4 regions of the Diaphorobacter sp. LR2014-1 genome follow, and region 1 is predicted to be linked to each of the others. Evidence: predicted binding sites of a transcription regulator. Region 1 holds the regulator's gene; each other region holds the start of a gene.

Region 1 (7,889 bases):
GGGACTGGGTGACTGCATCGATTGCACGCTGTGTGTCCAGGTCTGCCCAACGGGTATCGATATTCGCAACGGACTGCAATACGAATGCATTGGTTGCGGTCTCTGCGTGGACGCTTGCAATACCGTGATGGATAAGATGAAGTATCCGCGCGGGCTGATTCGCTTCTCGACGCAGAACGGCGTCAAGAACCACTGGACCCAGTCGCAAATGCTCAAACGCGTGCTGCGACCCCGTGTGTTGTTCTATTCAGCGGTGCTGGTGGTGTTGTGCGTCGGCATGCTGGCCAGCTTGGTGGTACGCACCCCGTTGAAGGTGGACATCGTGCGCGACCGCGCTGCGCTCTCGCGCATCGTGGCGGGAGGCAAGCTGGAAAATATCTACCGGCTGCAGATCATGAACGCCACGGAGGGGGCGCAGCGCTACACCATCAGCGCCCACGGCATGGAAGGGCTGGAAGTGGCGTCCGAGACCGCAATTGACATTGGACCGGCGGAATCCCGATGGGTGGTTGTCCGTCTTCAAATTCCGTATGGCTCAGCATCTCCCGGATCGCATACGGTGTATTTCGATATTCAAGCGCAGGGTGATAAAGCCCAAGTGGCAGAGAAATCCGTGTTCCTTGTGCCTCGCTGAAGGCGGTCGTGGAATGCAAATGAACAAGCTGTGCTCATAAATGAGCGAGGAGTTGGTATCGATGTCGAGTAATTCCCCCATGAATCTGGAAGACGCAGGAAAGCCTTGGTGGACGTTTGGCCATGTCTGGCTTGTCATCGCGGGGCCGGTGATAGTCATCATTGCGGGCTTCGTGACCCTCTGGCTGGCCGTGAGCCAACCTGACCCCGTCATCGCGGAAGACTATTACCAACGGGGATTGAACATCAACGAGACCCTGAAGGAGTCTGGGGGCGACATGACGCCTGCCATGAAGGGGCGCAACCATGCAGCTACTCCGCTGGAGGATCAACCGCGCTGACCGGCAGGGCGAGTCCTCTTTGCATGCCGGAGAACAGATGCTAGGCTGTCAACTACACCTGCTAGGAGATGGGCGAATGTGGATGCAACGATTGATGTGGATCGCGTGGCCGGCCTTTTTGATGGCGGGCGTCATGGAAATGGTGGTGTTCGCCTTCGTGGATCCAGAAGCGCTGCAGTGGTTTGATCAACCCCTGCATCTCTCGCGCGAAGGTGTGTATACCATCGCCTTTTTCACGTTCTGGTTCGTACTCATGGCTTCCAGCGCATTGACGACGCTGTTGTCACTCTCGCCCTTTGAGTTGAATCGCTGCCCCGTGCCCAAAGGGGCGCGGCCGGCTGATTGCGCCAAATACGTTTCCTGATCTTTCCGCCCATCAGTTATGAATCAGCAAAAACCCAGGCTTAATGGCAGGCTTGCTGGCTGTTGACAATGCGCTTCAGCGCATCGGTATCGACGATGCGCACATGGCGCTGTTTTACTTCCACAATACCTTCTTCCACGAACTTCGAAAACGTGCGGCTGACGGTTTCCAGTTTCAATCCCAGGTAGCTGCCGATCTCTTCGCGTGTCATGCGCAGCACCAATTCGGATTGTGAGAAACCCCGGGCATGCAAGCGTTGTACGAGATTCAACAGGAATGCGGCAAGGCGTTCCTCGGCACGCATACTCCCCAGCAACAGCATGACCCCATGCTCGCGAACAATCTCGCGGCTCATGATCTTGTGCACATGGTGCTGTAGTGCCGTTACTTCGCGCGACAACTCTTCAATACGATCGAAAGGCATGACGCATACTTCGGCGTCTTCAAGCGCTACCGCATCGCAAGTGTGACGGTCGCTCACGATGCCATCCAGGCCGATGATCTCGCCCGCCATTTGAAAACCTGTCACTTGGTCGCGACCGTCTTCGGTGGCGACACAGGTCTTGAAGAATCCGGTGCGGATAGCAAAAAGGGATGTGAAGGGTTCACCGTTCCGGAAAAGCGTGCCGCCACGCTTGATCTTGCGTCGTACAGCAACAATGTCATCGATGCGCTTGAGTTGCTGGTCGTCCAGACCCACGGGCATGCACAGCTCACGCAGATTGCAGTTTGAGCAGGCAACTTTGATGGTCTGGAGATTCGTATGCATGGGAACCCTGTTCATGGCTTGAGCTTACCTCTGAACGGCTGGGAGACATGGAATGCCGTAGGCCGTTGGACGACTTTGAGCCGAAGTCAAATTGTCGCCACAAGGACCTTATGGGCGCTTGATCAACGTCAAGGACTCATGGGGGACTCTACGGCACAGTGATATGAAAGTGCAAGGAATCCCGTCATGACCGTTGTTACAACAGAGCTCCTGCGTCGCTTTGACGTCCCAGGGCCGCGCTACACCTCTTATCCGACTGCTGATCGTTTTGTCGAGGCTTTTGGCGAGCGGGAATACATCCTTGCGCTGCAGCAGCGTCGCGTGGGTTCGGTAGCCAAGGCGATGCCTTTGTCGCTTTATGTCCACATCCCGTTTTGTGAATCGCTGTGCTATTACTGCGCGTGTAACAAGATCATTACCCGGCATCCAGAGCGGGCAGAGGTCTACTTGCGTTACCTCAGCCGTGAGATCGACCTGCATACGGCGCACTGCGGTGTGGGTCAGCATGTGAGCCAGCTGCATTTCGGCGGAGGCACGCCTACTTTTCTGACGGATGACGGTTTGCGCGAACTGATGGGCATGCTGAGGCGCAGTTTCGTCCTCGTTCCGGGGGGGGAGTACTCCATAGAAGTGGACCCCCGGACCGTGGATGAAGCGCGGCTGGGATTGTTGGCGGAGCTGGGTTTCAATCGCCTGAGCTTTGGCGTGCAGGATTTCGACCCTGAAGTACAAAAGGCCGTGCACCGCATTCAGCCTGCCGAAAAGGTGTTCGCGTTGGTCGATGCGGCTCGCAAGCTCGGGTTTGAATCGGTGAACGTGGATTTGATCTACGGGCTGCCGCGACAGACACCGGAGTCGTTTGATTGCACCTTGGAGCAGGTAGCCGAGCTGCGGCCAGACCGGATCGCGCTGTATGCGTACGCTCACTTGCCAGAACGCTTCAAATCGCAGCGACGCATCATCACGGCCGAGTTGCCCATGGCTTCGGCCAAGGTGTCCATGCTGGCCCGGTCACTTGATGTGTTCCAGGAGGCCGGCTACGTCTACGTGGGCATGGACCATTTTGCGCTGCCAGACGATGCGCTGGCGGTGGCCAAGCGGCAAGGCAGGCTGCACCGCAATTTCCAAGGCTATAGCACGCAGCCCGATTGCGACCTGATTGGTCTGGGCGTTTCTGCCATCGGGCGCGTGGGCGCTACTTATAGCCAAAATGTGAAAACGCTAGACGAGTATTACGACTGCATTAACCAGGGGCATTTGCCTGTGGTGCGCGGGCTGGCGTTGACCAAGGACGACTTAGTGCGCCGCGCAGTCATCATGGCGTTGATGTGCCAAGGTGAATTGCTGTTTGAGCCGTTGGAACAGTCTTGGCTGATTGATTTCCGCAGTTATTTCGATGCGGAATTACAGCAACTGCAAGAAATGGCGGCTCAGGGCTTAGTGAAAATCAGTGATGAGGGCGTTGAAGTCACGCCCATGGGGTGGTATTTCGTGCGCGGCGTGGCCATGGTGTTCGACAAGTATCTGCAGGCTGACCGCAACCGCGCTCGCTTTTCCCGGATTATTTGACCCATGCTGTGGGCGCTGGCCACGACGGCCTTCCTGATGGGGCTGATGGGAGGGGCTCACTGTTTGGCGATGTGTTCTGTTCCCTGCGCGGCGCTTACGGGGCTGGGTGGCACGCCGGACGCCACCCAAACCATTCAATGGGCGTCCCGTCGCGGAATCTTCCAACGGGTAGCGCAGTTTCACGTGGGGCGCCTGATCGGTTACGGCGCCGCAGGGGCGGTGGTTGCGCTGGCCATGGAGCAACTCGCATGGCTGGGGCAAAGCACCTCGGCATTGCGCCCCCTTTGGACGCTGATGCACGTGCTCATCCTCGCGTGGGGTGGGATGATGATGGTGCAAGCGCAGCAGCCGTTGTGGGTTGAGCGGGCGGGGCGTGCTGCCTGGGCGAAGGTCAAGCCCTTGGTCTCTCGGCCTGGCGGGCTCCTGACCGCGGGTGTGGCCTGGGCGCTCCTGCCATGCGGCCTTCTGTATACCGCACTGTTGACTGCCGCTCTCAGCGGAAGCGTGCTCCGCGGAGCCTTGTGCATGGTCCTGTTTGGCGTGGGAAGCGGTGTATGGCTGGTGCTGGGGCCGTGGACATTTGGCCGCATTCGCGCTTGGATCGGCGTGAAGGGTGGGGCGTGGGGGTCTCGGCTGGCAGGTGGTGTGCTTTTTTCCCTGGGTGCATGGGCGCTATGGATGGAGGTTGTCCATGGGCAGCCGGCGCCGTGGTGCGTGCCCTGAAAGCAGCGTTTTGTGGAACCACAGCGGCTCTGCGAAGCATGCCGTGGCAAGCGAATGGTGCACACTGAGACGCTCAGGCGTGACGTATCGCTGTCAGATCTCTACCAGCGGAAGTGACGAGTCTGTTCTCATCGACGTGGAGAAATCCAGCTACCCATCGCTGCCTTACTGGATGCGCCACCGTACGTCTGGGGCGCGCGCTGCGTATCAGTGAGGTTGCCGAAGGAATGGGAACGCCAGAACCACGCCAGGATATTTGGCATCGGTGCGACGACTACCAAGGTCTGCTCTGTGCCTTGCAGATGGGTGGGTTGCGCGCGCTGGCCGCGGAGCGCCGGATTTTCTGAGCAGGTATTGAGGTCACTGGCACTCACCCGGAGCGAGGGCGCAAGCGATTACCGGAGAAAAGGTGTCTGCGAATGCCGCCGGACCGGCATCCTGAACCGGGGGTTCAGGTGGGCGAGGGCAGCCAGGCGTTGGGTTCATCTGACGCGAGATGATCACGCTCACCGGGCGATGTACCAAGCCCGTGCTCAATGAGCATTGGTTCAAGGAAATATAAAGCCCGGCAGCACCGCAGACATGTTCATTGTAGTGGGCTGCCCGTGTGCGGCCAGGGGCTGGGCTTTTACCGTAATGGTTATAGGAGGCGCCCATCCTCGCCCAGCGCCTCGTCCAGGCGCAGGAGCAACTGCTGCACGCGCTCATCGCTGTCGTGCACATGCGGCGCGACCGGGGTGGGGGCCATGCGCGCAGGGGCTGAGGCGGCTGCCAAATCGGCGGCTTCGCGGTCGGCGATCTCGAAAGCCAGATTGAGGGCCGCCAGCACGGCGATGCGCTCGCGCGCGCGTACCTTGCCCGCGTCACGGATGCGCGTCATGGCGGTATCCACGCGCTCGACCGCCTCCAGCAGGCGCGACTCCTGGCCGTCCGGGCAGGCCAGGAGATAGCTTTGCTGGAGGATCTGTACCTCGATCTGCTTCATGGCGCGTCTTTCGTCTCGGCAGTGCCGGGGAGTTCGGGCTCGGCAGGCAGGCGGTCCAGCAATGCGTTCACGCGGGCACGGGCCGCCTGCAGGCGGGATTGGAGGGAATCGCGCTCCTGGGTGAGCGCCGCGACCTGTTGCGCCAACAGGGCATTGGTGCGCTGCAACTCGGCATGGCGCAGCAGCAGCCGCTCAACGCGCTCGGCGATCTGGTCGATGGAAGAGGGGGAGGCCATACGCTGCCGATTGTAGGGATCGGCGTGCGAACCATCGTAAAATTGCGCAGTTGGTGCTAGCGGCGTGGTTCACATGCCGCAGTTCAACGGGAAGCAGGGAGGGGCCCTCCGCCATGGAGTGCGTCCTGTGCCTGCGCTGCCCCCGCAACGGTCAGCGGATGAGCCGTACCTCGGCTCCCTCTTCATTGACAAGCCACTGAGCGCCTTGAACAAGCGTTTGGGAAGGCGATGCAGAGCGTTCCGCCAGCCCGGATACCGGCCAACGAGGTGGCTCCGCGTTTCCTTTTGTGAAACCTGGGCCGTTATGCCCAGGTGCCGACGGGGAGGTCGGCCGTGGCGATCTCTCTGTTTGCCCCACATGACAAACACCCGTCCGTTCAATGTGCGCTTGAGTGCGCTTTCCGTGCACGCGCGCGTCGCCGTGCTGCCGCTGGCGCTGGCCGCCGCTTTCCCCGCCGTGTCCCAGACCCTGCTGGCCCAGGCAGCCACAGAACCCCAACTGCGTGAAACCGTCATCACGGCAACCCGCGTGGCCCGGCCGCTGGCCGACAGCGTGTCCGATGTGTCCGTCATCGACCGTGAAACCATCGAAGCCAGCGGCGCGGTAGGCGTCATTGACGTGATCTCGCGCCTGCCAGGCGTGCAGATCACGCGCAATGGCGGCCAGGGCAGCAGTGGCAGCGTCTACCTGCGCGGCGCGGAGTCGCGCTTTACCGCCGTGTACCTGGACGGCGTGCGCCTGGACTCGCAATCCACCGGCGGCGTGGTGTGGGAGCAAATCCCGTTGTCGCAGATCGACCGCATCGAGGTCGTGCGCGGGCCAGCGGCTGCTGTGTACGGCTCGGATGCCATGGGAGGCGTGATCCAGCTCTTCACCAAAAGGGGTGAGGGTGCGCCGGCGCCCTACGTGGGCGTGGGCCTGGGCAACCAGGGCACGCGGACGGTGCAGGCCGGCGTGAGTGGCGGCACCGAGCAGGTGGACTATGCGCTGGGGCTGTCGCATGAGCGCGCCGATGGCTTCAGTGCCCGCGTAGGCTCCGCCTACAACCCGGACGAAGACGGCTACCGCCGCACCTCTGCCAATGCCCGACTGGGCGTGCAGTTCGACACGACCCATCGCCTGGAGGGCACGCTGCTGGCCAGCAACCTCAACTCGCAGTACGACGGCAGCAAAACGGCCGACGACCGCAATCACCACCAATTGCGCACGGCCAGCCTGGCATGGCTGGCCAAGTGGAGCGACGTGTACAGCACGCGCTTGCAGGTCACGCAGGGGCAGAGTGAATACAGCACCCGGCCCAACTTCTACATGACCGAGACCACGCTGCACAATTACCTGCTGCAAAACGAGTGGCGCCTGGGCGCGCATCTGTTCACAGCCGCGCTGGAGCGCCGCGAGGACGAACTGCACAACCCCGCCACCGAGTTCGTGGGCGACCTCCAGCGTGACCGCTCACAGAACGCGCTCGCGCTGGGCTATGGCCTGAACCAGGGCGCCCATACGCTGCAGGCCAACCTGCGCTATGACGACGACAGCGAGTTCGGCGGCAAAAGCACGGGCAGCCTGTCCTATGGCTACGCCATTACGCCGCAGTGGCGCGTCACGGCAGCGGCCGGCACGTCCTTCCGTGCACCCACGCTCTACCACCGCTTCAGCGAATACGGCGCGCCCGACCTGCAGCCCGAGAAGGGGCGCAACGTGGAGCTGGGCGCGCGGTGGACGCAAGGAGAGAGCAGCGTGGGTGTCGTGGCGTACCGCAACCGCGTCAGCAACCTCATCAATTTCGGCGCCGCGGGCCGCTGTGATTCCAGCTTCGGCTGCTACGAGAACGTGGGCCGCGCCGAGTACAAGGGCGTGACGCTGTCGGCCGCGCACCGCATCGCGGGCGTGTCGGTGCATGGCTCCATCGACTGGCAGAACCCGCGTGACCTGGACAGCGGCAAACTGCTGGCGCGCCGTGCCAAGCGCTACGCCACGCTGGGTGCCGACACCCTGGTGGCAGGCTGGACGCTGGGGGCAGAGCTCTACGCATCCGCGCGCCGGTACGACAACGCGGCCAACACCAACGTACTGGGCGGCTACACCACGCTCAACCTCTACACCAGCAAGCGCGTGGCGCGCGACGTGACGCTGCTGGCCCGCGTCGACAACCTGGCCGACAAGGACTACCAGTTGGCGCGCACCTACGCCACCGGCGGCCGCACATTCTATGTGGGCCTGAAGTGGGCGCCGCAGTAACGCCATCACCGACTGCCACACCATGAGCCG
Region 2 (7,889 bases), on a different contig from region 1:
GCGGGCTGATGATGGAACTGGTGGGCTTGATGGCCAGCGACACCTCGAGGTCCTGCCCGGTGCTGATGCCGCCCAGCACGCCACCCGCGTTGTTGCTGGCGAAGCCCGTGGGCGTGAGCGAATCGCCGTGCGTGGTGCCACGCTGGGCCACGCTGGCAAAGCCGGCGCCAATCTCCACACCCTTCACGGCGTTCAGGCCCATCATCACATGGGCGATGTCGGCGTCCAGCTTGTCGTACAGCGGCTCGCCCAGCCCCACGGGCACACCGGTAGCTTGCACACGAATGCGCGCGCCGCAGGAGTCGCCGGACTTGCGCAGCGCGTCCATGTAGTCCTCGTAGGCCTGCACGTCGGCCACCGGCGCGAAGAAGGGGTTGTGCGGCACATGCTCCCAGCTCTCGAACGGGATGGGCAGCTCGCCCAGTTGGGTCATGCAGGCACGAAAGCGGGTGCCGTATTTCTCGGCCAGCCATTTCTTGGCCACCGCGCCGGCGGCCACGGTGGGTGCCGTGAGGCGCGCAGACGAGCGGCCGCCACCGCGCGGGTCGCGCAGGCCGTACTTGTGCCAGTAGGCATAGTCGGCATGCCCCGGGCGGAAGCTCTGCGCGATGTTGCCGTAGTCCTTGCTGCGCTGGTCGGTGTTGCGGATCAGCAGCGCGATGGGCGTGCCGGTGGTCTTGCCCTCATATACGCCCGAGAGGATTTCCACCGCATCCGGCTCGTTGCGCTGCGTCACATGGCGGCTGGTGCCGGGGCGGCGGCGGTCCAGGTCGGCCTGAATGTCGGCCTCGGACAGTTCCATGCCGGGCGGGCAGCCGTCGATCACGCAGCCGATGGCGGGGCCATGGGATTCACCAAAGTTGGTGACGCAAAAAAGGGTACCGAGTGTGTTGCCGCTCATAGGAGTGCGATTATCCCCGAGCCACTGTTACTACCAAAAAAATAGCTGCCAGCGCTTGATTGACAAGCGCTGGCAGCTATTTTGATCACCAAATCAGTTGGCCGGCCGCGATTCTTCCTGCGGCCAGTCGCGGATGTAGGCCTTGAGCAGCTTGTTCTCGAAATTCTGGCTGTCCACCACGGCCTTGGCCACGTCGTAGAAGCTGACCACGCCCATCAGCATGCGCTTGTCCATCACGGGCATGTAGCGCGCGTGGCGGCCCAGCATCATGCGGCGCACCTCGTCCATGTCGGTCTCCAGCGTGCAGGTCAGCGGCGCGTCGTCCATGGCGGTACGCACCAGCATGGTGCCCACGCCGCCACCATTTTTCGTCAGCGCCTGGATCACCTCGCGGAAGGTGAGCATGCCCACCAGGTCGCCATGCTCCATCACGACCAGCGAGCCGATGTCCTTCTCGGCCATGGCATCCACGGCGCGGGCCAGCGGCTCGTCGGGATGCACGGTGTAGAGGGTGTTGCCTTTGAGGCGCAGGATGTCGCTGACTTTCATGGGGAGTCTCCGAAGGGTTCTGCAGGCGCTGCATGCAGCCCGATAGCGAATAAATATAGCCCACAATGGCGCACAAATTCACCACTTTGGAGACATGAATGCCCGGATATTCCGACCCCGGCTTCGACACGCTGGCCCTGCACGCCGGCGCGCAGCCGGACCCCGCCACAGGTGCGCGCGCCGTGCCGATCCACCTGAGCACCTCGTTCGTCTTCGAGTCGAGCGACCATGCGGCGGCCCTGTTCAACCTGGAGCGCCCGGGCCATGTGTACAGCCGCCTGAGCAACCCCACCAACGCGGTGCTGGAGCAGCGCGTGGCAGCGCTGGAGGGCGGCGTGGGGGCGATTGCCGTGGCCAGCGGGCAGGCCGCGCTGCACCTGGCGATTGCCACATTGATGGGCGCAGGCAGCCACATCGTGGCCAGCACGGCGCTGTATGGCGGCAGCCAGAACCTGCTGCACTACACGCTGCGCCGCTTCGGCATTGACACCACCTTCGTGAAGCCCGGCGACATCGACGGCTGGCGCGCCGCCATCCGCCCCAACACCAAGCTGTTCTTTGGCGAAACCGTAGGCAACCCCGGGCTGGAGGTGTTGGACATCCCCACGGTCGCGGACATTGCGCATGAAGCTGGCGTGCCCCTGCTGGTGGACTCCACCCTCACCTCGCCGTGGCTCATCAAGCCCTTCGAGCATGGCGCGGACCTGGTGTACCACTCGGCCACCAAGTTCCTCTCAGGCCATGGCACGGTGATCGGCGGCATCGTGGTCGATGGCGGTAGCTTCGACTGGGAAGGCTCCGGCCGCTTCCCCGAGCTGACCCAGCCCTACGACGGCTTTCACAACATGGTGTTCACCGAGGAGAGCACCGTGGGCGCCTTCCTGCTGCGCGCTCGCCGCGAGGGCCTGCGCGACTTCGGCGCCTGCATGAGCCCGCACACCGCCTGGCTGATCCTGCAGGGCATCGAAACCCTACCGCTGCGCATGGAACGCCATATGCGCAATACCGAGAAGGTGGTGCAGTTCCTGGCCAGCCACCCGTTCGTCGAGCGCGTGGGCCACCCGCTGCTCGAGTCCCACCCCAGCCACCAGCTCGCGCAGCGCCTGCTGCCGCGCGGCGCGGGCTCGGTGTTCAGCTTCGACCTCAAGGGCAACCGCGAGCAGGGCAAGACGTTCATCGAGACGCTCAAGCTCTTCAGCCACCTGGCCAATGTGGGTGACTGCCGCAGCCTGGTGATCCACCCCGCCTCCACCACGCACTTCCGCATGAGCGACGAAGCGCTCGCCGCGGGTGGCATCAGCCAGGGCACGATCCGCCTGTCGATCGGGCTGGAAGATGCCGACGACCTGATCGACGACCTCAAGCGGGCACTCAAGGCTGCGGAGAAGCAAGCGGGAAAGGCGGGTGCGTGATGTACGTGCAAGTCAACGGCGCACAGACCTACTGCTACACCGGCGGCAAGCCCTTCGATGCCGCTAAGCCCACCGTGGTGTTCATCCACGGCGTGCTCAACGACCACAGCGTCTGGGCGCTGCAAAGCCGCTACATGGCCAACCATGGCTGGAACGTGCTGGCCGTCGACCTGCCCGGCCACAGCAAAAGCGCGGGCGATGCCCCTGCGAGCGTGGAGCAGGCGGCCGACTTCGTGGGCGCCCTGCTCGACGCACTGTCCATCCAGCGCGCCGCGCTGGTGGGCCATAGCTGGGGCTCGTTGATCGCGCTGGAGGCCGCCGCACGCCTGGGCGGGCGCGTGAGCCATCTGGTGCTGGTCGGTACGGCCTACCCGATGAAGGTGTCGCCCGCGCTCATCGAGGCATCCCAGACCGACCCCGAGCAGGCGCTGCGCATGGTCAACGTGTTCTCGCGCAGCACCCTCGCGCCCCCCTCAGGCGCGGGCTTCTGGGTGTACGGCGCGGGCATGGCGCTAGGCCGCAAGGTGATGCGCAGCAACCCGCAGGTCAATGTGTTCCACCGCGGCTTCGTGGCCTGCGACAGCTACGCCCACGGCGAACAGGCCATCGCAGCAGTGCAGTGCCCCGTGCTGTTCGTCTTGGGCACGCAAGACCAAATGACCACGCCCAAGGCCGCGCAGGGGTTGATCCAGGCCGCGCGATCCGCGGGCAAGGACGTGCAGATCGTCCATCTGCCGGTGGGCCACCACCAGATGACCGAAGCACCGGACGCAACGCTGTTCGCCATCCGCGACTTCCTGGCAAGACGCATCTCCGCCTGAGATCGTTGCACGGCAGGGCCGGCGGTGCAGGGCATCCCCTGCAGCGCTCCCCTGCCCGATGGATGATGGGCGCCGCCGCCTCGGCAGAGGGGGATGTGACTTCCCCTGCCACATGCAAAGCACTGGCCCCTGCTTGCCTGCGGCGACCATTTACCCGCCGCGTGATGCATATCAAAAACAGCATCAAACGACCAAGCGGCAAGCGCAGTCAGCTATTATTTAAATAGCAATCGAAGGCCAATAGTGGCCACTTTCCCCGGCCTGGCACTGGGACATTGGCACGGTCTGCGTCTGCGGACCTAGACTGAGTCCACTCGACCAGTCGCGTCGCCCGGCGCCCGCCCTGCATGCACCTGCCCCCATCCACCGATGCCCGCGACACCCCGTGGCATGCGCTTTCCGGTAGCGAAGCGCTGCAACGGCTGCAATCCGACGCCCGCCACGGCCTGGCGCATGCCGAGGTGGCGCGGCGCCTGGCACGCTTCGGCCCTAACCGCCTACCCGCTCCGCCGCGTCGCCCGGCCTGGCTGCGCCTGCTGCAGCAGTTCCACAATGTGCTGATCTACGTGATGCTCGCTGCCGCAGCGGTCACCGCGGCACTGGCGCACTGGATCGACACCGGGGTGCTATTGGGGGCCGTGATCGTCAACGCGATCATCGGTTTCTTGCAGGAGGGCAAGGCCGAGTCGGCGCTGGACGCGATACGCCACATGCTCTCGCACCAGGCCACGGTGCTGCGCGGGGGGGAGCGCCAACTGGTGGCCGCCGACCAGCTCGTGCCGGGCGACATCGTCATCCTCGCGTCCGGCGACAAGGTGCCCGCGGACCTGCGCATCCTCACGGCCCGCAGCCTGCGCGCCGACGAGGCCGTGCTGACGGGCGAGTCCGTGCCCTGCGACAAGCACGAAGCCACCGTGGCAGCCGACGCCGCTTTGGGCGACCGCCGCAGCATGCTCTACTCCGGCACGCTGGTGGCCGCGGGCACCGCTTTGGGCACCGTGGTGGCCACGGGCACGAACAGTGAATTGGGGCGCATCAGCACGCTATTGGCCCAGGTGCAGGCGAGCACCACGCCGCTGCTGCGGCAGATCGCGCAGTTCAGCCGCTGGCTGGCGCTGGCCATCGGGCTGTTCGTGCTCGCCACGTTCGCCATCGGCGTGCTCTGGCGCGCTCAGGCACCCGCGGACATGTTCATGATGGCCGTGGCGCTGGCGGCCTCGGCCATCCCCGAGGGGCTGCCCGCCATCATGACCATCACCCTGGCCATGGGCGTGCGGCGCATGGCGCAGCACAACGCCATCATCCGCCACCTGCCGGCGGTGGAAACGCTGGGGGCTGTCACGGTGATTTGCTCCGACAAGACCGGCACCCTCACTTGCAACGAGATGACCGTGCAGCGCGTGGTGACCGCCGACCATGTCATAGAGGTGACCGGCAGCGGCTATGCGCCGCAGGGGGGCTTCCTCATCGGTGGCGTGCCCATCACTGCGCAAGAACACCCTGCCCTGCAGTCCGTGGCCCAGGTGGCGCTGCTGTGCAACGACGCCACGCTGCACGACGGTCCCCAGGGCTGGAGCCTGACGGGCGACCCGACGGAGGGCGCGCTCGTCACCCTGGCGCTCAAGGCGGGCCTGGACGCCACGGCGCTGCATGCGCGCCAGCCGCGCATCGACGCCATACCGTTCGAGTCCGAGCACCGCTTCATGGCCACACTGCACCACGACCACGCGGGGCATGCGGTGATCCTGGTGAAAGGAGCGCCCGAGCGTGTGCTGGACATGTGCAACGCACAGCGCCAGTGGCCCGCCGATGGCGCGGGCACCGATGCCCCGCTGCAGCACGACTACTGGCGCCGCGCAGCCAACGACTGCGCGGCACGGGCGCTGCGCGTGCTGGCGATCGCCATCAAGCGCGTGCCGGCGCAGCAGCACGCGCTGCAGTTCGCCGACATGGAGGGCGGCTTCACGCTGCTCGGGCTGCTGGGCAGCATGGACCCGCCGCGCCCAGAGGCCGTGGCCGCGGTGGCCGAATGCCAGGCCGCGGGCGTACGCGTGAAGATGATCACCGGCGACCACGGCGAAACCGCACGTGCGATTGGCGCGCAGCTGGGCATCGGCCTGGGCCGCCCCGCACTCACGGGCGCCGAGATCGAGCTCCTGGACGACGCCGCCTTGCGCGACGTGGTGGCCAGCGTGGACGTGTTCGCCCGTGCCAGTCCCGAACACAAGCTGCGCCTGGTGCAAGCCCTGCAGTCCCGCGGAGAAGTCGTGGCCATGACGGGCGACGGCGTGAACGACGCGCCCGCACTCAAGCGCGCCGACGTGGGAGTCGCCATGGGCAGGAACGGTACCGAGGCCGCCAAGGACGCGGCCGCCATGGTGCTGACCGACGACAACTTCGCCACGCTGGGCCACGCGGTGCGCGAGGGCCGGGGCATCTACGACAACGTGCGCAAATTCATCTTGTTCATGCTGCCCACCAATGGGGGCGAGGCGCTGATCGTGTTTGCCGCCATCGCATTCGGCCTGCTGCTGCCGCTCACCGCGGCGCAGGTGCTGTGGATCAATCTGGTCACGTCCAGCACGCTGGGCGTGGCGCTGGCATTCGAGCCTGCGGAGGACGACGTCATGCGCCGCCCTCCCCGGCCACCGCAGGAAAAGCTGCTGTCCGGCCTGTTCACGTGGCGTGTGCTCATGGTGGCGGTTTGCATGGCGGCGGCTTCGCTCGGGCTGTTCCTGTGGGAGCTGTCCAACGGCGCTGCGATCGAAACCGCGCGCACCATGGCTGTCAGCGCGGTGGTAGTGATGGAGATGTTCTACCTGCTCAACAGCCGGCACATCGAGCGCAGCGTGCTGTCGCGCGAGGGCCTGCTGGGCAATCCCAAGGTGCCGCTGACCATCGCCCTCTGTGCGCTGCTGCAACTGGGCTTCGTGCACCTGCCCTGGATGCAGGCCGTGTTCGGCTCCACGGACCTGTCTGTGCAGGAATGGTCGCGCGTCCTGCTGGCCGGGCTGGCCGTCTTCACGCTGGCCGAACTGGAGAAGGCGGCTCTGCGGCGCTGGCGCGCACGCCGCGCCCATCGCTGACACGGACCACGCCTACCCCAGCAGACGGCACAGCGCGGCCAGGTCGCGCACGGTGGCAGGGGGCGCCACCGCGTGCGGCCACGCCGCATCGCCCCGATTGAGCCAGGCCGCCTGCATGCCGGCGCCCAGCGCGCCATGCGCATCCAGCGTGGCATCGTCGCCTATGTGCAGCACGGCCGCCGGCGGCAGGTCCAGCACCCGCGCCGCCTCATGGAAGATGCGGGGGTCGGGCTTGGCAATACCGAACTCGCGGGCGCTGATGCTGGCGCGAAAGTACTGTCCGATGCCGATGGCCTGCAGGTCCGCATTGCCATTGGACAGCGCCACCACTGGGTGGCGCGCCGAGAGGAATTCCAGCGCCGCTATCGCATCGTCGAACAGCTCCACCCGCTGGCGCTCGGCGAAGAACACGTCGAACCCCTGGTCCGTGAGCGACTCGTCCTCGCCCGCCTGGCGCAGCGCTGCGCGGATGGTCTCGCGGCGCAGCACCGTCAGGTCGTGCGACAGGTGCGCATGGGCGGACGCCACCTGCGCACGGAGCATGCGGGACGTATCGGGCGACGCCAGCAGCGCCGAGGCGCCGGGCGCTACCGTGAGCAGCCACTCGATCAGCACCTTCTCAGCCCGCGCAATGGTGGGCCAGATAGGCCATAGGGTGTCATCCAGGTCAAGAGTGATGGCGCGGATGCGGGAAATATCGAGCATGGCCCGAGCATACCGCCCGGCATTTGCCACAATCACCGCATGCCCGCCTCGCCTTCTCACCATGCCGCCCAGACGGCCTCAGCCTCTTCGATCCAGACCGCCGCAGCACGCGAAAGCACCGCCATTCTGCTGTGCAACCTGGGCACGCCAGACGCCCCCACCGCACCGGCGCTGCGCCGCTATCTGGCGCAGTTCCTGGGCGACCCGCGGGTGGTGGAAATTCCGCGGGCGCTGTGGCTGCCTCTGCTGTACGGGATCATCCTGCGCACGCGGCCGGCCAAGTCGGCCGCCAAGTACGCCAGCATCTGGACGGAAGAAGGCTCCCCGCTCGCCGTATGGACGGCCAAGCAGGCGGTGATGCTGCGCGGCTGGCTGGGCGAGGCCGGCCAGCCGGTGCGGGTACTGCCCGCCATGC
Region 3 (7,889 bases), on a different contig from region 1:
CACGCAGGCGAAGCTCGTAGCGTGCCACATACGCAGCCGCTGCCGCCACCATGGCGGCCAGCCCGAACCAGGTGATGGCATACACCAGGTGGCTGTTGTGGAAGCGAACCACCGTCAGTCCCGGGCGGGGCCAGGGACCGGCGGTGGTGGAAGTCTCGGCATCCATCGGCGCTGGGGCGTTCGCGTCGGGAATGCCCGCGTCGATGAAAAACGGGGCCGCGGCGTCCAGGCCCTGGGCCTGGGCGATGGCCGCCACGTCGCGCGAATGCCAGCGCTGCGCCCCGGGGTCGTTGCGGCGCAGGAAGCCGCCTCCGGGCTCGCTCATGCGCAACAGGCCCTGCAGCTGTACGGTTTCGCCTTCCTGCATGCCGGGGCCGCCAGCGGCCCACTGGGCGCGCTGCGCCTGGGGGATGAAGCCGCGGTTGACGAGCACCTGGCCGCCGCCGTCCAGCTGCAGCGGGGTCATGACCCAGAAACCCGCGCCGAGCGCCGTGGTGGCCTGGGTCAATACGGTTTTGCTGGCCAGCCAGCGACCCTCAGCCTGCACAGGCTGGTATTCAAAGCCAGCCGCATCCACGCCAGGCCACTGCGCGCGCGCGGGCAGCGGCACGGGCGCGGCATGCAGACGCTGCTCTACGCGTTCCATCAGGGCCAGCTTCCAGGTGCGCCGCTCCACCTGCCACCAGCCGAGGGCACAGAACACAACGAACAAGGCGATGCCCGCCAGAGCGAGCACCGCCATCGTCAGGTTGGAGTGCGCGCGGGTGCGCTGCGGCTCCGGGGCGTGCATGGTCGGAGCGGTCAAGGCGCCTTCGGCTGGTGTGCCTCGCTGCCCTGGTGCTGTGCGGCCATGGGGTTGGCGTGCGCGGGCATCATGTTGGCGTTCATGTGGAACATGACCCACAACGTGCCGATGATGGTCACTGCCAGGAACACGATGGTGAAGATGGTGGACAGCATCGTCCAGCCGCCCTGGATCTTGCCGTTCATGTGCAGGAAGTACACCATGTGCACCACCACCTGGACCATGGCGAAGATGCCCAGCACCAGCACGGCGGTGGTGCGGCTCTGGATCACGTCGGCCATGACCAACCAGAATGGGATCACGGTGAGGATCACGGCGAGGATGAAGCCCTTGACGTAGTCCCCCTTGGTGACGTGCAGGTCGTCATGGTCGTGGCCATGGTCGTCGTGGCCGGCGTGAATTTCGTGTGCGCTCATTTACAGCACCCCCATCAGGTACACAAAGGTGAAGACGCCGATCCAGACCACGTCCAGGAAGTGCCAGAACATGGACAGGCAGTTCAGGCGGCGCTTGTTTTCATGGATCAGGCCGTGCTTGCTGATCTGAATCATCAATGTCACCAGCCAGATCAGGCCGAAGGTCACGTGCAGTCCGTGCGTGCCCACCAGCGTGAAGAAGGCCGACAGGAACGCGCTGCGCTGGGGTGTCGCGCCCTGGTGGATCAGGTGTGCGAACTCGTACAGCTCCACGCCCAGGAAGGCCAGGCCCAGCAGGCCGGTGACGGCCAGCCAAGCCAGCGTGCCGCGTGCGTTGCCCGCCTGCTTTTGCAGCATGGCAAAGCCGAAGGTGATGGACGACGTCAGCAGGAAGGCCGTGTTGATGGCCACCAGCGACAAGTCGAACAGCTGCGCGCCCGTGGGGCCCGCGGCGTAGCTGCGGCCCAGCACGCCGTACGTGGCGAACAGCGCTGCGAAGATGAGACAGTCGCTCATCAGGTAGAGCCAGAAGCCCAGGGACGTGCCGTTCTCGGGGTGGGGTTCATGCGCGAGGTGGTACTCGCGCGGTGCCAGGGCGGCGGTGCCGCCCGCTTGGAGGGTGTGCGTATTAGACATGGGCTGCGGCAAGCTGCTTGGTGCGTGCGTCTTCCGTGGCGGCCACTTCGGCTGCCGGAATGTAGTAGTCACGCTTGTAGTTGAAGGTGTGGATGATCGAGGCCACCACGGTCGCGGCGAACGAGGCGATCGCCAGCGGCCACATGTGCCAGATCATGGCGAAACCGAACACGGTGGACAGCGCGGCGATCACCACGCCGGCGCCAGTGTTGGCGGGCATGTGGACGGGCTGGAAGCCGGTCAGCGGGCGCTTGTAGCCGTGCTTCTTCATGTCCCACCAGGCGTCGATCTCGTGCGCCACGGGCGTGAAGGCGAAGTTGTACTGCGGCGGGGGCGAGGAGGTGGCCCATTCCAGCGTGCGGCCGTCCCAGGGGTCGCCGGTCACGTCGCGCAGCTGGTCGCGCTTGATGTAGCTCACGAACAATTGGATGAAGAAGCAGGCGATGCCCGCCGCGATCAGGCATACGCCCACCGCGGAGATGATGAACCAGATGTGCAGCGAAGCGTCTTCCACATGGTTGACGCGACGCGTGATGCCCATCAGGCCCAGGATGTACAGCGGCGTGAACGTGACCCAGAAGCCAGTCAACCAGAACCAGAACGATGCCTTGCCCCAGGACTCGATCAGGCGGAAACCGAAGGCCTTGGGGAACCAGAAGTTGATGGCAGCGAACACGGCGAACACCACGCCGCCGATGATCACGTTGTGGAAGTGCGCGATCAGGAACAGGCTGTTGTGCAGCACGAAGTCGGCCGGGGGCACGGCCAGCAGCACGCCCGTCATGCCGCCAATGGCGAAGGTGCACATGAAGCCCACCGTCCACAGCATGGGCACGGTGAAGCGGATGCGCCCCTTGTACATGGTGAACAGCCAGTTGAAGATCTTGGCGCCCGTCGGGATCGAGATGATCATCGTCGTGATGCCAAAGAAGGTGTTGACACTGGCGCCCGAACCCATGGTGAAGAAGTGGTGCAGCCACACCAGGTACGACAAGATGGTGATACACACCGTGGCATACACCATCGAGGTGTAGCCAAACAGGCGCTTGCGGCTGAAGGTGGCCACGATCTCTGAGAACACGCCAAAGCACGGCAGGATCAGGATGTACACCTCGGGGTGGCCCCAGATCCAGATCAGGTTCACGTACAGCATGGGGTTGCCGCCCAGGTCGTTCGTGAAGAAGTTGGTGCCGATATAGCGGTCCAGGCTCATCAGCACCAGCGCGGCCGTCAGCACGGGGAAGGACGCCACGATCAGCGCGTTGGTGCACAGGGCGGTCCAGGTAAAGACGGGCATTTTCATCAGGTTCATGCCCGGCGCACGCATCTTGATGATGGTGACGATCAGGTTGATACCCGACAAGGTGGTGCCCACCCCCGCAATCTGCAGGCCCCAGATGTAATAGTCGAGACCCACGCCAGGGTCCTGCGCCCCGAGGTTGGACAGCGCCAGCCAGCCGGAGGTGGAGAACTCGCCCAGGAACAGCGAGATCATCACCAGCACGGCGCCGCCGGTGGTCATCCAGAAGCTGAAGTTGTTCAGGAAGGGAAACGACACGTCGCGCGCGCCGATCTGCAGCGGCACGAGGTAGTTCATCAGGCCCGTGACGAAGGGCATGGCCACGAAGAAGATCATGATCACGCCGTGGGCCGTGAAGATCTGGTCGTAGTGGTGCGGCGGCAGGTAGCCCATGCTCTCGCCCACGGCCATGGCCTGCTGCAGGCGCATCATCACCGCGTCGGCGAAGCCGCGCAGGAACATGACCAGGCCCAGGATCATGTACATGATGCCGATCTTCTTGTGGTCGATGGAGCAGATCCAGTCGCGCCACAGCGGGCCCCACAGACGGAACTTGGTGAGGCCGGCCAGCATCACGATGCCACCCAGGACCACCGCGATGAAGGTCCACAGCACGATGGGCTCGTGCGCCATCGGGATCGAGTCCCAGGTGATGCGGCCCAACAGCCAGTGGGCTGGGGTAGTTTGTTCAGACAACATATCGAATCTCTTGGCTAATGGGCCCGGCGCCGGCTTGGCGCCCGCGTCGGGTCCGTCAAATTCACTGTTGGGTGGTGGCCTCGGGGAGGGCGGCTGCGGGCTGCAGCGCGGCCAGGATCTGTGGCGCGTTGCCTGCGGTGCATACGTCCTGTGGCAGCGTCAGACCGTTGGCTTTGACGAAGGCTTCGCCGCCGAGCGCGTCGATAGCCATCATGTCGTGCATGCACATCTGCCCGTCTTCCACGCAGCGGTTGAGCACCTTGCCGTACAAGCCCGTTTCCACGGTAGAAAAGCGCTGCACGGGGTCGCGCTGGCTGGGCTTGGCCAGTTGCAGGTAGGTGGTCTTGTCCAGGGGCTTGCCTTCGGTCTTGGCCTTGTCCACCCACTGGGCGAACTCGGCATCGCTCAGGCCGTGGAACTTGAAGGTCATGCCGGAGAAGCCGGGGCCGCTGTAGTGCGAGGCGAGGCCATGGAACACGCCGGGCTTGTTGATGATGGCGTTCAGCTCGGTCTGCATGCCAGGCATGGCGTAGATCATGCCGGCCAGGTCGGGCACGTAGAACGCGTTCATGGTGGACGTGGCGGTGAGCTTGAACAGGATCGGGCGGTCCACAGGCGCGGCCACCTCGTTCACCGTGGCAATGCCCTGCTCGGGGTAGAAGAACAGCCACTTCCAGTCCATGGCCACCACCTGCACTTCCAGCGGTTTGACGTCGGCGGCCAGCGCGCGCTGGGCGTCGATGCGGTCCAGGGGGCGGTAGGGGTCCAGCTTGTGGGTAGCGATCCAGGTCAGCGCGCCCAGGGCAATGATGATCATCAGCGGCACGCTCCAGATCACCAACTCCAGCGAGGTGGAGTGGTGCCAGTCGGGGTCGTACTCGGCGTCGGTGTTGCCCTGGCGGTACTTCCAGGCGAACAGCAGCGTCAGCAGGATCACCGGCACGATGACGATCAGCATCAGCACCGTGGCAGTCACCACCAGGTTGCCCTGCTGGGCAGCGATATCACCCGCCGGGTTCAATACGACGGCCTTGCTGCAACCAGCCAGGCTGGCTGCGGCCAAAGCCGCGGCGAGCCAGGTGGGCCCGCGGAGTTTCTTCAGTTGGAGCATTGCTAGGCGTGTCAAAAAGCGTGCACGGCCTTGCGTCGCGCGGGCGGGCGCGGCGCTAGGTGTAAACGCGAATTACTGGACGGAGACGAATGTAATACGCCTAGCGCATTTGTCGATTGGACATTTTGTCCAGGGTCAAACTTATGGCGTGATGGCAGGCCGTATGCGGCCTGCGGGCGCGACCATGGCGGCGCGGATGGCCGACTGGGCGTGAGGGTTTTCCCGCGCGGGACGTCAGTGTAAGCGTACTTGTTGACCGCGGGGCTTGCGTGTAGAACGGAGCTGTGTCTGCAAAGCCAAGGAGTACGGTCATGAGTAGCGGTTCCGTCGCATACCCCGTTTACGGCCCCGAGAGCGCGGCATCGCTGTCGCGCGCGCACACCGACGAAGACGTCACCCCGGGCGAGATCGCCGTGGGCGTGATCATCGGGCGCGCGTCGGAGTATTTCGACTTCTTCGTATTCGGGATCGCTTGCGTGCTGGTCTTCCCGTCGCTGTTGTTCCCCTTCATGTCGCGGCTGGACGGCACGCTCATGGCCTTTGCCATCTTTGCCATCGCCTTCATCGCCCGGCCGCTGGGCACCGCCATCTCCATGGCCGTGCAGCGGCGCTGGGGGCGCGGCACCAAGCTGACGCTGGCGCTGTTCCTGCTGGGCGGCTGTACGGTGAGCATGGCTTTCCTGCCCAGCTACCAGGTGGCGGGGCTGGCAGCCGCTGGGGCGCTGGCGGTGCTGCGCTTCGGCCAGGGGCTGGCGCTGGGCGGCTCCTGGGACGGGCTGCCGTCGCTGCTGGCGATGGCCGCACCGCCGGAGCGCCGGGGCTGGTATTCCATGGTGGGGCAACTGGGCGCGCCCGTGGGGTTTGCATTGGCCGCCGGGTTGTTCGCCTACCTGTACGGCAGCCTCTCCAGCGAAGAATTCCTGGCCTGGGGCTGGCGCTACCCGTTCTGCGTGGCCTTTGCGATCAACGTGGTGGCGCTGTTTGCGCGGCTGCGCCTGGTGGTGGGGCAGTCCTATGCCGAATTGCTGCAAGAGAAGGAACTGGAGCCCGTGGGCGTGGCCCGCGTGATGCGCGAAGAGGGGAGCAATGTGGTGCTGGGCGCCTTTGCGGCACTCGCTAGCTTCGCACTCTTTCACGTGGTGACGGTGTTCCCGCTGTCGTGGTTCGCCCTGTTCTCCGACCGCTCCATGGCCGAGGTGCTGTGCGTGCAGATCGCCGGCGCATTCCTGGCCATCGGCGCGGTGGTGGTGTCGGGGCGGTTGGCCGACCGCATGGGCCGGCGCAACCTGCTGGGCTCCATGGCCGTGCTGATTGGCCTGTTCAGCCTGGCCACGCCCTGGCTGCTGGGCGGTGGCGCGGTGGGCGGCACGGTGTTCCTGCTGCTGGGCTTCGTGCTGCTGGGCCTGTCGTACGGCCAGGCATCGGGCACGGTGACGACCAACTTCTCCACCCAGCACCGCTACACCGGGGCGGCACTGTCGTCCGACCTGGCCTGGCTGATCGGCGCGGCCTTCGCGCCGTTGGTGGCCTTGGGGCTGTCGGCACGTTTCGGGCTGGGGGCGGTGACGCTGTATCTGCTGTCGGGAGTGGTCTGCACACTCGGCGCGTTGCGTATCAATCGCCTCATCGAGCAGCGCAGCTGAGTTCGACTGGCTGTCGGCTGTTATCGAAAATAATAGCTGCCGGCGCTTGCCTCAAATAGGTTTCACAGTGTTTTCAATGTGAAACCCTTGAGGGGCGAGCGCAGGCAGCTCTCTTTTTTGCTTCAGTCGCGCGGGCGGAAGCCGATCACCAGGGACGACGGCACGCGGCCGTCCACGTCGCGTGGCAGGGTTTCCGTGCGGTGCAGTGCACGAATCACCGCGTCGTCCCACGCCTTGTTGCCGCTGGACTGGGTGATGCGCGCGCCGACGATGGTGCCGTCCGGAGCGGCGCGCACCTCGACCTCGGCGCGCGGGTTGCCCGAGATGGTGTCGGGATAGACGATGTTGGGGCGTACCTTGGCGGCCACCTTGCCACCGTAGCTGCCTGAGGGGCCGGAGCTGCGCTGCGCGGTGCCCGTGGCGGTCTCGCCGCCCGTGGCGCCTGGCAGCCCCTGCATCATGCGGCGCAGGTTCTCCTGGCGGAGCGCCTCGGCCTCCTTGGCTTCACGGGCTTCCTCGGCCTTGCGGCGCTTGTCCTCGGCCAGCTTCTTCTGTTTGTCCTGCTCGGCCTTGGCGGCCTTCTCCTTCTCGGCCTTTTCGCGTTCGGCTTTCTCGCGCTCGGCCTTTTGCTGCGCCAGCAGGCGTTCCTTCTTCTCCTGCTCCAGCCGCTCGCGGCGCTCTTCTTCCTTGCGCTCGCGTTCGCGCTTCTCGCGCTCCAGTTGCTGTTCGCGCTTTTTCTTTTCTTCTTCCAGGCGCTTCTTCTGCTGCTGCAGGGCGATGTCGGCCTCGCGCGTGTCGGCTTGCTCCGGACGCGGTGGTGGCGGTGGAGGCGGCGGTGCGGGCGCGGGCTCTGGTGCGGGGGTAGGGGCCGGAGCAGGGGGTGGGGGCGGCTCCACGGCGCGCGGCGCCGCTTGCTGGGGGACCGCGGACCAGAGTTCGGCCTCTACCGCCGGTTGGTCGGAACTGCTCTTCCAGTTCACGCCCCAGGTCAGCGCGCCGATCAGCGCGGCATGGGCGAGTACCGCCAGGGCGATGGCCCGCATGCGTCCGGGCGGGCGGGGCGGGGCAAACTGGTCGCGGTCGTTCGTGGCGTGCATTAGATCGTGTGAAAGTTCTCGTCAGCCGCCGCTCTTCACCGCCAGGGCGACGCGTGCCACGCCCGCCTGTTGCAGCGCAGACATGGCCTTCATCACCGCGTCGTACGACACGTTCTTGTCGGCGCTGATGAGCACGGGTGTGTCCTCTGGCTGGTCCTTGAGCCAGTTCTTGGCGGTGGCGC
Region 4 (7,889 bases), on a different contig from region 1:
GCAAAAGCGCAGAAAGCCCGCCTCGCCATGGTAGGCGCCCCAGCCGCTGTCACCCACGCCGCCAAAAGGCAGCGCGTCGTGCGCGATGTGCATCAGCGTGTCGTTCACCGAGACGCCGCCGCTCACGGTGCGCCGCAGCACATCGTCGCGCACCGCCTCGCTGCGCCCGAACCAATACAGCGCCAACGGACGCGGGTGCGCGTTGATGTGGGCAATGGCATCGTCCAGGCGCTCGTAGCTGAGCACGGGCAGCACGGGCCCGAAGATCTCTTCCTGCATGAGCTGCATGTTCGGGCTGGCACCGAACACCAGCGTTGGCGCCATCTGCCGCCCTACCCCGTCGCCGATACCCGGAGGCGGTGGCGGGGGTGCGCCCGGCACGGGTTGCAGCACGTGTACCTCCGCCCCTTGCGTCTGGGCCTGCTGCAGCATGGTGCGCAGCCGCGCGAGGTGGCGCGTGCTGATGATGGAGGCGTAATCCGGGTTGCCCTCGAAGTACGGAAACAGCCGCGCCACCGCCACGCGGAACGCCTCGGCAAAGGCCGCCTCGTTGCCACGCGGCAGCAGCACGTAGTCGGGTGCGATGCAGGTCTGGCCCGCGTTGAGCAGCTTGCCATGGGCGATCTTGAGCGCTGCCTCCTGCATGTCGCAGTCCGCATCGATGATGCACGGCGACTTGCCGCCCAGCTCCAGCGTGGTCGGCGTGAGATTGGCGGCCGCAGCCTGCGCAACCTTGCGGCCCACGGCGGTGGAGCCGGTGAACACCAGATGGTCGAACGGCAGCGATGCCACGAGCGCGGCCTTGGCCGCGTCGCCCTGCACCACGCAGAACTCTTCGGGCGCGAAGAACTGTGCCACCAGCGCGGCCAGTTGGGCCGACGTGTGGGGCGTGAGCTCACTCGGCTTGAGCATCACCCGGTTGCCCGCGGCCAGCGCACCAATGGCCGGCCCCAGCGCCAGCTGCACCGGGTAGTTCCACGGCGAGATGATGCCCACCACGCCCAGCGGCTGACGCTCTATCCAGCCACGCGCTGGCTGCAGGAACAGCGGCGTGCGCACCTTGGTGCGCCGACTCCAACGCGCCAGATGCCTGAGCGTGTGCCCCAGTTCCGCGCGCAGCACGAAAAGGTCGGCCACCTCCGTCAGGCGCTGTGAGCGCATGCCAAAGTCCGCTTGCACCGCCGCTGCCAGCACCGGCCCATGTTCGTCCAGCATCTTGGACAGCCGCAGCAAGCGCTCTCGACGCACCATCAAGGGCACATCGGGGTGGGCGCGGCTGGCTTGGCGCTGGAGGTCGAACAGGTGGCGGATGTCATCAGGGCTCATGCCGTGCATGATAGGGCTCGCCACCCCACCGCCAGACCGAGCCGCGCGTGACATTGTGTTGCCGCCCTGCCCCCGTAAGATGCGCCCCTGCCCTTCCGCTTGAAAGGAACACGAGATGAACGGTCATTGTCTTTGCGGCGCAGTCCACTTCACGTCCCCCGTGGCCAAGGAAATCGGCGCCTGCCATTGCGGCTTCTGCCGCCGCTGGGGTGGCGGGCCGCTGCTGGCCGTGCATTGCGGGCCGGAGGTGGAGTTCACGGGTGAGGAGCATATCGGCGTGTATGCGTCCTCTGATTGGGCACAGCGGGCCTTCTGCACGCGCTGCGGAACGCACCTGTACTACAAGCTGCTGGCGACGGGCGAGTATTTCATTCCCGCCGGGGCCTTCGAGACGCAGGACTTCGAACTGGCCAGCCAGATCTACATCGACAAGAAGCCCGCGTACTACGCCTTCGCGAACCAGACGCCGACGCTCACCGAGCAACAGGTGATCGCGCAATACGGGCCGCCCAACGGCTGAATGCACGGGGTGGAGAGTGTTATAGCCTTTTAAGCCTCCAGCGCTCATCCAGCAAGCGCAAGCAGCTCATGTTTCAATAGCAACTAATGCACTTCGCGCGGCACGACGTCGGTGACGTCCGTGCTGCGCTGCGGGGCATGCGCCGTCGGGCCGGGCGCCGTCCAGCGCGCCGTGCTGCGGTACACGGTGCTCCACCCCTCGCGCGGGTTCATGCGCATCGCCCAGGGCATGACCGGGCGGCCCGTGAGGCGCGCCCACACGGCGCGTGCGCCCCACACGAGTGCCAGAACGGCGGCCGCGGCCAGCAGACTCAGGAAAAAAAGCGCACCCATGGCGACGACCACGAGCCGCAACGTCCACCGGATCGCGCCGGCCACAATTTCGTTCAAACCATGCCCCTTTCTGGCAGATGAGAGCGCGGGAAAGGCCCGCGCCCTCGTTCAATGGTAGACCTCACCCCGCGGGGCGGGCCTCGCCGAAGTGGAATACCCCTGGGTCTGTCACAGGATCGACATCCACCGGAATCACGCTCTTGGGCGGGTAGCGGCCCTCCAGCAGCAGCTTGGACAGCGGGTTCCCGATGCGCTGCTGGATGGCCCGCTTGAGCGGACGCGCCCCGAACACCGGGTCGAACCCCACCTTGGCCAGTTCGCCCATCGCGGCCGGCGACACCTGCAGGGTCAGGTCCATTTTGGCCAGCCGCGCCTCCAGCAGACGCAACTGAATGCGTGCAATCGCTTCGATGTGCTTGGCATCCAGCCCGTGGAACACCACCGTCTCGTCGATGCGGTTGAGGAATTCGGGACGGAAATGGCCCTTGAGTTCCCCCCACACGGCTTCCTTGATGTCCTCGGCATCCTGGCCCACCATGGCCTGGATCAGGTGCGAGCCAATGTTGCTGGTCATCACGATCACCGTGTTCTTGAAATCCACGGTGCGCCCCTGGCCATCGGTCAGGCGGCCGTCGTCAAGCACCTGCAGCAGCACGTTGAACACGTCGGGGTGGGCCTTTTCCACCTCATCCAGCAGCAGCACGCTGTAGGGCTTGCGGCGCACGGCCTCGGTCAGGTAGCCGCCCTCTTCATAGCCCACATAGCCGGGAGGCGCGCCAATCAAGCGCGCGACGCTATGCTTTTCCATGAACTCGCTCATGTCGATGCGCACCAGATGCTCTTCACTGTCGAAGAGGAACCCGGCCAGCGCCTTGCACAGCTCGGTCTTGCCCACGCCCGTGGGCCCGAGGAACAGGAAGCTGCCCAGCGGCCGGTTGGGGTCCGACAGGCCCGAGCGCGAGCGGCGGATGGCATTGGCCACGGCGGAGATCGCCTCGTCCTGGCCCACCACGCGCTCGTGCAGCTTTTCCTCCATGTGCAGCAGCTTGTCCTTCTCGCCCTGCATCATCTTGGCCACGGGAATGCCGGTGGCGCGGCTGACCACCTCGGCGATTTCCTCGGCACCCACCTGGGTGCGCAGCAGCTTGTGCTTGGTGCCGGTCCCGCCGGCCTCGCTGTCCTGCGCTTCCTTCAGGCGCTTTTCCAGTTCTGGCAGCGTGCCGTACTGCAGCTCGGCGACCTTGTTGAAATCGCCCTTGCGCTTCAGGTCGTCGATCTGCGTGCGGATGGCATCGATGTCCTTGCGGATCTGTTCGGAGCCCTGCGCGCTGGCCTTCTCGGCTTTCCAGACCTCTTCCAGGTCGGCGTACTCGCGCTCCACATTGCCCAACTCTTCCTCGATGAGCTGCAGGCGTTTTTGCGAGGCCTCATCGGTCTCTTTCTTCATCGCCTCGCGCTCGATCTTGAGCTGGATCATGCGCCGCTCGAGCTTGTCCATCGACTCGGGCTTGGAGTCGATCTCGATCTTGATCTTGGCCGCGGCCTCGTCGATCAGGTCGATGGCCTTGTCAGGCAAAAAACGGTCGGTGATGTAGCGGTGCGACAGCTCGGCCGCGGCCACGATGGCCGGGTCGGTGATGTCCACGCCGTGGTGCGCCTCGTAGCGCACCTGCAGGCCGCGCAGGATGGCGATGGTGTCTTCCACGCTGGGCTCGTCCACCAGCACCTTCTGAAAGCGCCGCTCCAGCGCCGCATCCTTCTCGATGTACTTGCGGTATTCATCCAGCGTGGTCGCGCCGATGCAGTGCAGCTCGCCGCGCGCCAGTGCGGGTTTCAGCATGTTGCCCGCGTCCATGGCGCCTTCGGCCTTGCCGGCGCCGACCATGGTGTGGATCTCGTCGATGAAAAGGATGATGCGGCCTTCCTCGTGCGCCACTTCCTTCAGCACGGACTTCAGACGCTCCTCGAACTCGCCGCGGTACTTGGCACCCGCCAGCAGGCCGGCCATGTCCAGCACCAGCACGCGCTTGTTCTTCAGCGTCTCGGGCACCTCGCCCTCGACGATGCGCTGGGCCAGCCCCTCGACGATGGCGGTCTTGCCCACGCCGGGCTCGCCGATCAGCACGGGGTTGTTCTTGCTGCGCCGCTGCAGCACCTGGATGACGCGGCGGATCTCGTCGTCGCGGCCGATCACCGGGTCCAGCTTGCCCTGGCGGGCGCGCTCGGTCAGGTCCAGCGTGTATTTCTTCAGCGCCTCGCGCTGGCCCTCGGCTTCGGCGCTGTCCACCTTCTGGCCGCCACGCACGGCGTCGATGGCCGCCTCCAGGCTCTTGCGGGTCACGCCGTTGTCCTTGGCCAGCTGCGCGGCCTCGCCCTTGCTGTCGACCAGCGCCAGCAAAAACAATTCGCTGGCGATGAACTGGTCGCCGCGCTTGATGGCCTCCTTCTCGGTGGCCTGCAGCACACGGCCCAGCTCGGGGCTGCCCTGCACCTGGTCCTGGCCCTGCACCTGGGGCAGGCGCTTGACGGCGGCCTCGGCCGCGGCCAGCAGGCCCGGCACATTGGCGCCGGCACGCTGCAGCAGCGCGCGCGGGCCTTCATCCTGGCGCAGCATGGCCACCAGCATGTGCACGGGCTCTATGTAGGCGTTGTCATGTCCCAGGGCCAGCGACTGTGCATCAGACAGCGCTTCTTGGAACTTCGTGGTGAATTTATCGAGACGCATGTGAAACCTCCAACTTGTCACTAGCTAGGGCTCCGGGGCCTCGATTTCAAGCCGCCGGACGATAAAAGTCAGCCCACCTGGGGCGGCGCGGCGATGCCCCAGCGCGCCAGCGCCGCATCGTCGCTCACGCGCGCATCCACCCAGCGCGCACCATCTGGCGTCTGCTCCTTCTTCCAGAACGGCGCCTGGGTCTTGAGGTAGTCCATGACGAACTCGCAGGCCTGAAAGCTCTCGCCGCGGTGCGCCGAGGTCACGGCCACCATCACGATCTGGTCCATGGGCGCGAGCAGCCCCACGCGGTGGATCACGCGCACGCCATAGAGGTTAAAACGTGCAAACGCCGCATCCACCATGGCCTCGATGGATTTCTCGGTCATGCCCGGGTAGTGCTCCAGCTCCATGGAGGCCACGCTGTCCCCTTCGTTGCGGTCGCGCACCGTGCCCACGAAGCAGCACACCGCCCCCACGCGCGCGTCCCGCGCACGCAGCGCCGCCAGCTCGGTGGAAACGTCGAAGTCATGGGTCTGGATGGAAACGCGGTGCATGGCAGTGGTCAGCGGCAGAATTGCGGAATTGACGGCACTTTAACGCCCACCCCACACTTGCACACCATGGCCCTGCAGACCATCACCACCGACGACTACCTGCTCTACCCCTCGCCGCGCAATGCGCACCGTGTGGTGTTTGAGTTCCAGACTTTCGTGCCCCACCCCTATGCCTTGATCGATCTGCCCAGCTTCGACCTGGCGGGCCGCTACAGCCTGTTCTCCGCCCACCGCAAGGCTGACGCGAAGATGGGCCAGCTCGTGACCTTCGAGCTGGAAGGCGACCAGCAGCGCTTTGAGCGCCTGTTCGTGCCTGATTGAAGGTACTTGACGACAATAGTGGGGTATACCCGGATTTTTGACTTGTCTCAAAGGGGCTCCCGCCGGGCTGCGCTGCAATGGCTCCATCACATAACGACGGAGGAAAAATGCCATGCAACTGCTCAAGCAACTCTTCACCACCGAGGTGGGTCTGTTCAGCGCCATAGGCATCGGTTTCATGCTGTGCATGGGGGGCTTTTTCATCTGGCTGTTCACGCGCAACGATGCGCCCCCGGCACAGCAAAAGCGCTGATCCGCTCCAGACCCGCGCGGGCGCCGTCTCCGGCAAGAGCGGCGCCTGTGTTTTTTCGCCGTGCCAGACAATAGGCGGATGCACGACGACAACCAGATCCTGGTCCCGCCCTCCTTCATCGCGCTGTACAGCGACACACGCGCACGCCTGCAGGCGCCTGCCGCCGAGGTGCGGGCGCGCTACGAGTGGTGCGAGGACCTGGCCTGCCACTTGGTGGAACAGGCGCAGCAGCTGTACCACGGCGGTGCGCGGTCGGAAGAAGGGGTGCTGCTGGGCATCCACGCCGGCCTGGCCGGTCCGGACGCGGGCGTGACCCCGGCCGAGGCGCGCTGGATCACACTGCGCCTGGCCGAGTTGCTGGGGTGGCGCAGCCCCGAGCTGCCCGCCCTGGCGGTGGAGCAGCCTTGAACGCCGTCAGCCGCCCGTGACGGGCGGAAAGAACGCCGCCTCGGCGCCTGCCGCCAGCGGCGTGGCGTCATGCGCCATGGTCTGGTCGAGGGCCACGCGCACGGCGCGCCCGCGCGAGAGGCAGGTGGCCCAGGGCTCGCCACGGGCGATGAGTTCATCGCGCAAGGCGCCCAGCGTGGTGGCGCCGGTCTGCACCGTCTCCTGCCCCGTGCCCACGGCCTCGCGGATGGAGGCGAAGTAGCGCACCGTGATCGTGAAGGGCGTGGTCATGACAGCAACTCCGCAAATGGCAGGAAGCGCACGGTGTCGCCGCGCGCAATGGTCTGGCCGGCGGGGTTGTCTACCACGCCGTCCGCCCAGGCGGCCGAGGTAAGCACGCCCGAGCTTTGGTTGGGAAACAGCTCCAGCGTGCCGTCGGTACCCTGGCGCACGCGCAGGAATTCACGGCGTTTATCGGCCCGGGGCCAGTCGAATCCAGCCGTAGCAGCTATCGCTTTAGGAGCAATATCACGCACGCCCTGCAGGCGCAACAGGAAGGGGCGCACCAGCAGGCCGAAGGTGACGAAGCTGGACACGGGGTTACCCGGCAGGCCCATGAAGTGTGCACTGCCGCCCGCGTGGGGAATCTGGCCGTAGGCGAAGGGCTTGCCCGGCTTCATGGCGATCTGCCAGAGCTGCAGCGTGCCCAAGCGCTCCACCGCCGGCTTGATGTGGTCTTCCTCGCCCACACTCACGCCGCCGCTGGTCAGGATCAGGTCATGTCCCTGGGCAGCCTCGCGCAGCGCGGCCACGGTGGCCTCGCGCCGGTCGGGCACGATGCCTAAGTCGCTCACCTCGCAGCCCAGGCGCAGCAGCATGGCGCGCAGGAAGAAACGGTTGCTGTTGTAGATGGCGCCGGGCTTCATCTGCGCGGGCGGCACATCACCCGGCATGACGAGTTCGTCGCCCGTGGAAAAAAGCGCCACGCGGGGCCGGCGCGCCACCTGCAGGGTGCCCAAGCCGATACTGGCAGCCAGGCCCAGCTCTGCGGGGGTGAGGCGCGTGCCAGCGGCCAGCACCTCAGCACCCCGGGTGATGTCCTCGCCCGCGCGCCGAATCCACTGACCCTGGGCCGGTACGGCATTCACGCGCACGCGATCCCCGTCGAGCGCCTCGCAGTCTTCCTGCATCACGATGGCATCGGCCCCCTCGGGCACCGGCGCGCCCGTGAAGATGCGCGCCGCCGTACCCGCCGCCAGCGGCACGCCGAAGGCGCCCGCGGGAATACGCTGCGCCACCGGCAACTCCACCCCCGCTGCCGGCACGTCGGCGCAGCGCACGGCGTAGCCGTCCATCGAGCTGTTGTCGTTGGGCGGCACCTGCAGCGGCGAGGTGGCGGCCTGCGCGAGCACGCGACCGTCGGCGTCGAAGGTGTTGACGGTGTCGGTGCCTGCCAGCGGGGCGGCCTGCGCCAGCAGTT

The links. The regulator FNR, encoded in region 1, switches genes on or off when oxygen is low (the NO sensors DNR and NnrR bind a similar motif). The targets are predictions, from matches to a motif close to TTGATNNNNATCAA.
Region 2: a site for FNR is predicted at 3,845-3,858, ahead of BV908_RS09445 (cation-transporting P-type ATPase). Genes of this name have one in related genera too.
Region 3: a site for FNR is predicted at 5,093-5,106, ahead of cyoA (ubiquinol oxidase subunit II). Genes of this name have one in related genera too.
Region 4: a site for FNR is predicted at 5,807-5,820, ahead of BV908_RS05655 (DUF3149 domain-containing protein). Genes of this name have one in related genera too.

Annotation. Positions count from the first base shown of each region.
Region 1 covers NZ_MTBE01000003.1:95,040-102,928, reverse strand. Annotated here, with positions in the region: gene ccoG (cytochrome c oxidase accessory protein CcoG) at 1-634, shown strand, start outside; gene BV908_RS03825 (FixH family protein) at 714-974, shown strand; gene BV908_RS03820 (hypothetical protein) at 1,051-1,338, shown strand; gene fnr (fumarate/nitrate reduction transcriptional regulator Fnr) at 1,379-2,122, opposite strand; gene hemN (oxygen-independent coproporphyrinogen III oxidase) at 2,294-3,676, shown strand; gene BV908_RS03805 (sulfite exporter TauE/SafE family protein) at 3,680-4,399, shown strand; gene BV908_RS03800 (cell division protein ZapA) at 5,040-5,384, opposite strand; gene BV908_RS03795 (hypothetical protein) at 5,381-5,620, opposite strand; cobalamin riboswitch at 5,655-5,899, shown strand; gene BV908_RS03790 (TonB-dependent receptor) at 5,979-7,859, shown strand; gene BV908_RS03785 (cobyrinate a,c-diamide synthase) at 7,882-7,889, shown strand, end outside.
Region 2 covers NZ_MTBE01000009.1:65,977-73,865, forward strand. Annotated here, with positions in the region: gene aroC (chorismate synthase) at 1-901, opposite strand, end outside; gene BV908_RS09430 (CBS domain-containing protein) at 995-1,450, opposite strand; gene BV908_RS09435 (O-acetylhomoserine aminocarboxypropyltransferase) at 1,549-2,862, shown strand; gene BV908_RS09440 (alpha/beta hydrolase) at 2,862-3,683, shown strand; gene BV908_RS09445 (cation-transporting P-type ATPase) at 4,031-6,769, shown strand; gene BV908_RS09450 (HAD-IA family hydrolase) at 6,782-7,474, opposite strand; gene hemH (ferrochelatase) at 7,514-7,889, shown strand, end outside.
Region 3 covers NZ_MTBE01000019.1:43,342-51,230, reverse strand. Annotated here, with positions in the region: gene BV908_RS13670 (SURF1 family protein) at 1-790, opposite strand, end outside; gene cyoD (cytochrome o ubiquinol oxidase subunit IV) at 802-1,221, opposite strand; gene cyoC (cytochrome o ubiquinol oxidase subunit III) at 1,222-1,857, opposite strand; gene cyoB (cytochrome o ubiquinol oxidase subunit I) at 1,850-3,856, opposite strand; gene cyoA (ubiquinol oxidase subunit II) at 3,918-4,967, opposite strand; gene BV908_RS13645 (MFS transporter) at 5,279-6,610, shown strand; gene tolA (cell envelope integrity protein TolA) at 6,733-7,707, opposite strand; gene BV908_RS13635 (ExbD/TolR family protein) at 7,729-7,889, opposite strand, start outside.
Region 4 covers NZ_MTBE01000004.1:184,943-192,831, reverse strand. Annotated here, with positions in the region: gene BV908_RS05685 (coniferyl aldehyde dehydrogenase) at 1-1,326, opposite strand, end outside; gene BV908_RS05680 (GFA family protein) at 1,442-1,846, shown strand; gene BV908_RS05675 (hypothetical protein) at 1,930-2,235, opposite strand; gene clpB (ATP-dependent chaperone ClpB) at 2,300-4,903, opposite strand; gene moaE (molybdopterin synthase catalytic subunit MoaE) at 4,972-5,448, opposite strand; gene BV908_RS05660 (hypothetical protein) at 5,515-5,769, shown strand; gene BV908_RS05655 (DUF3149 domain-containing protein) at 5,882-6,022, shown strand; gene BV908_RS05650 (hypothetical protein) at 6,101-6,430, shown strand; gene moaD (molybdopterin converting factor subunit 1) at 6,437-6,700, opposite strand; gene glp (gephyrin-like molybdotransferase Glp) at 6,697-7,889, opposite strand, start outside.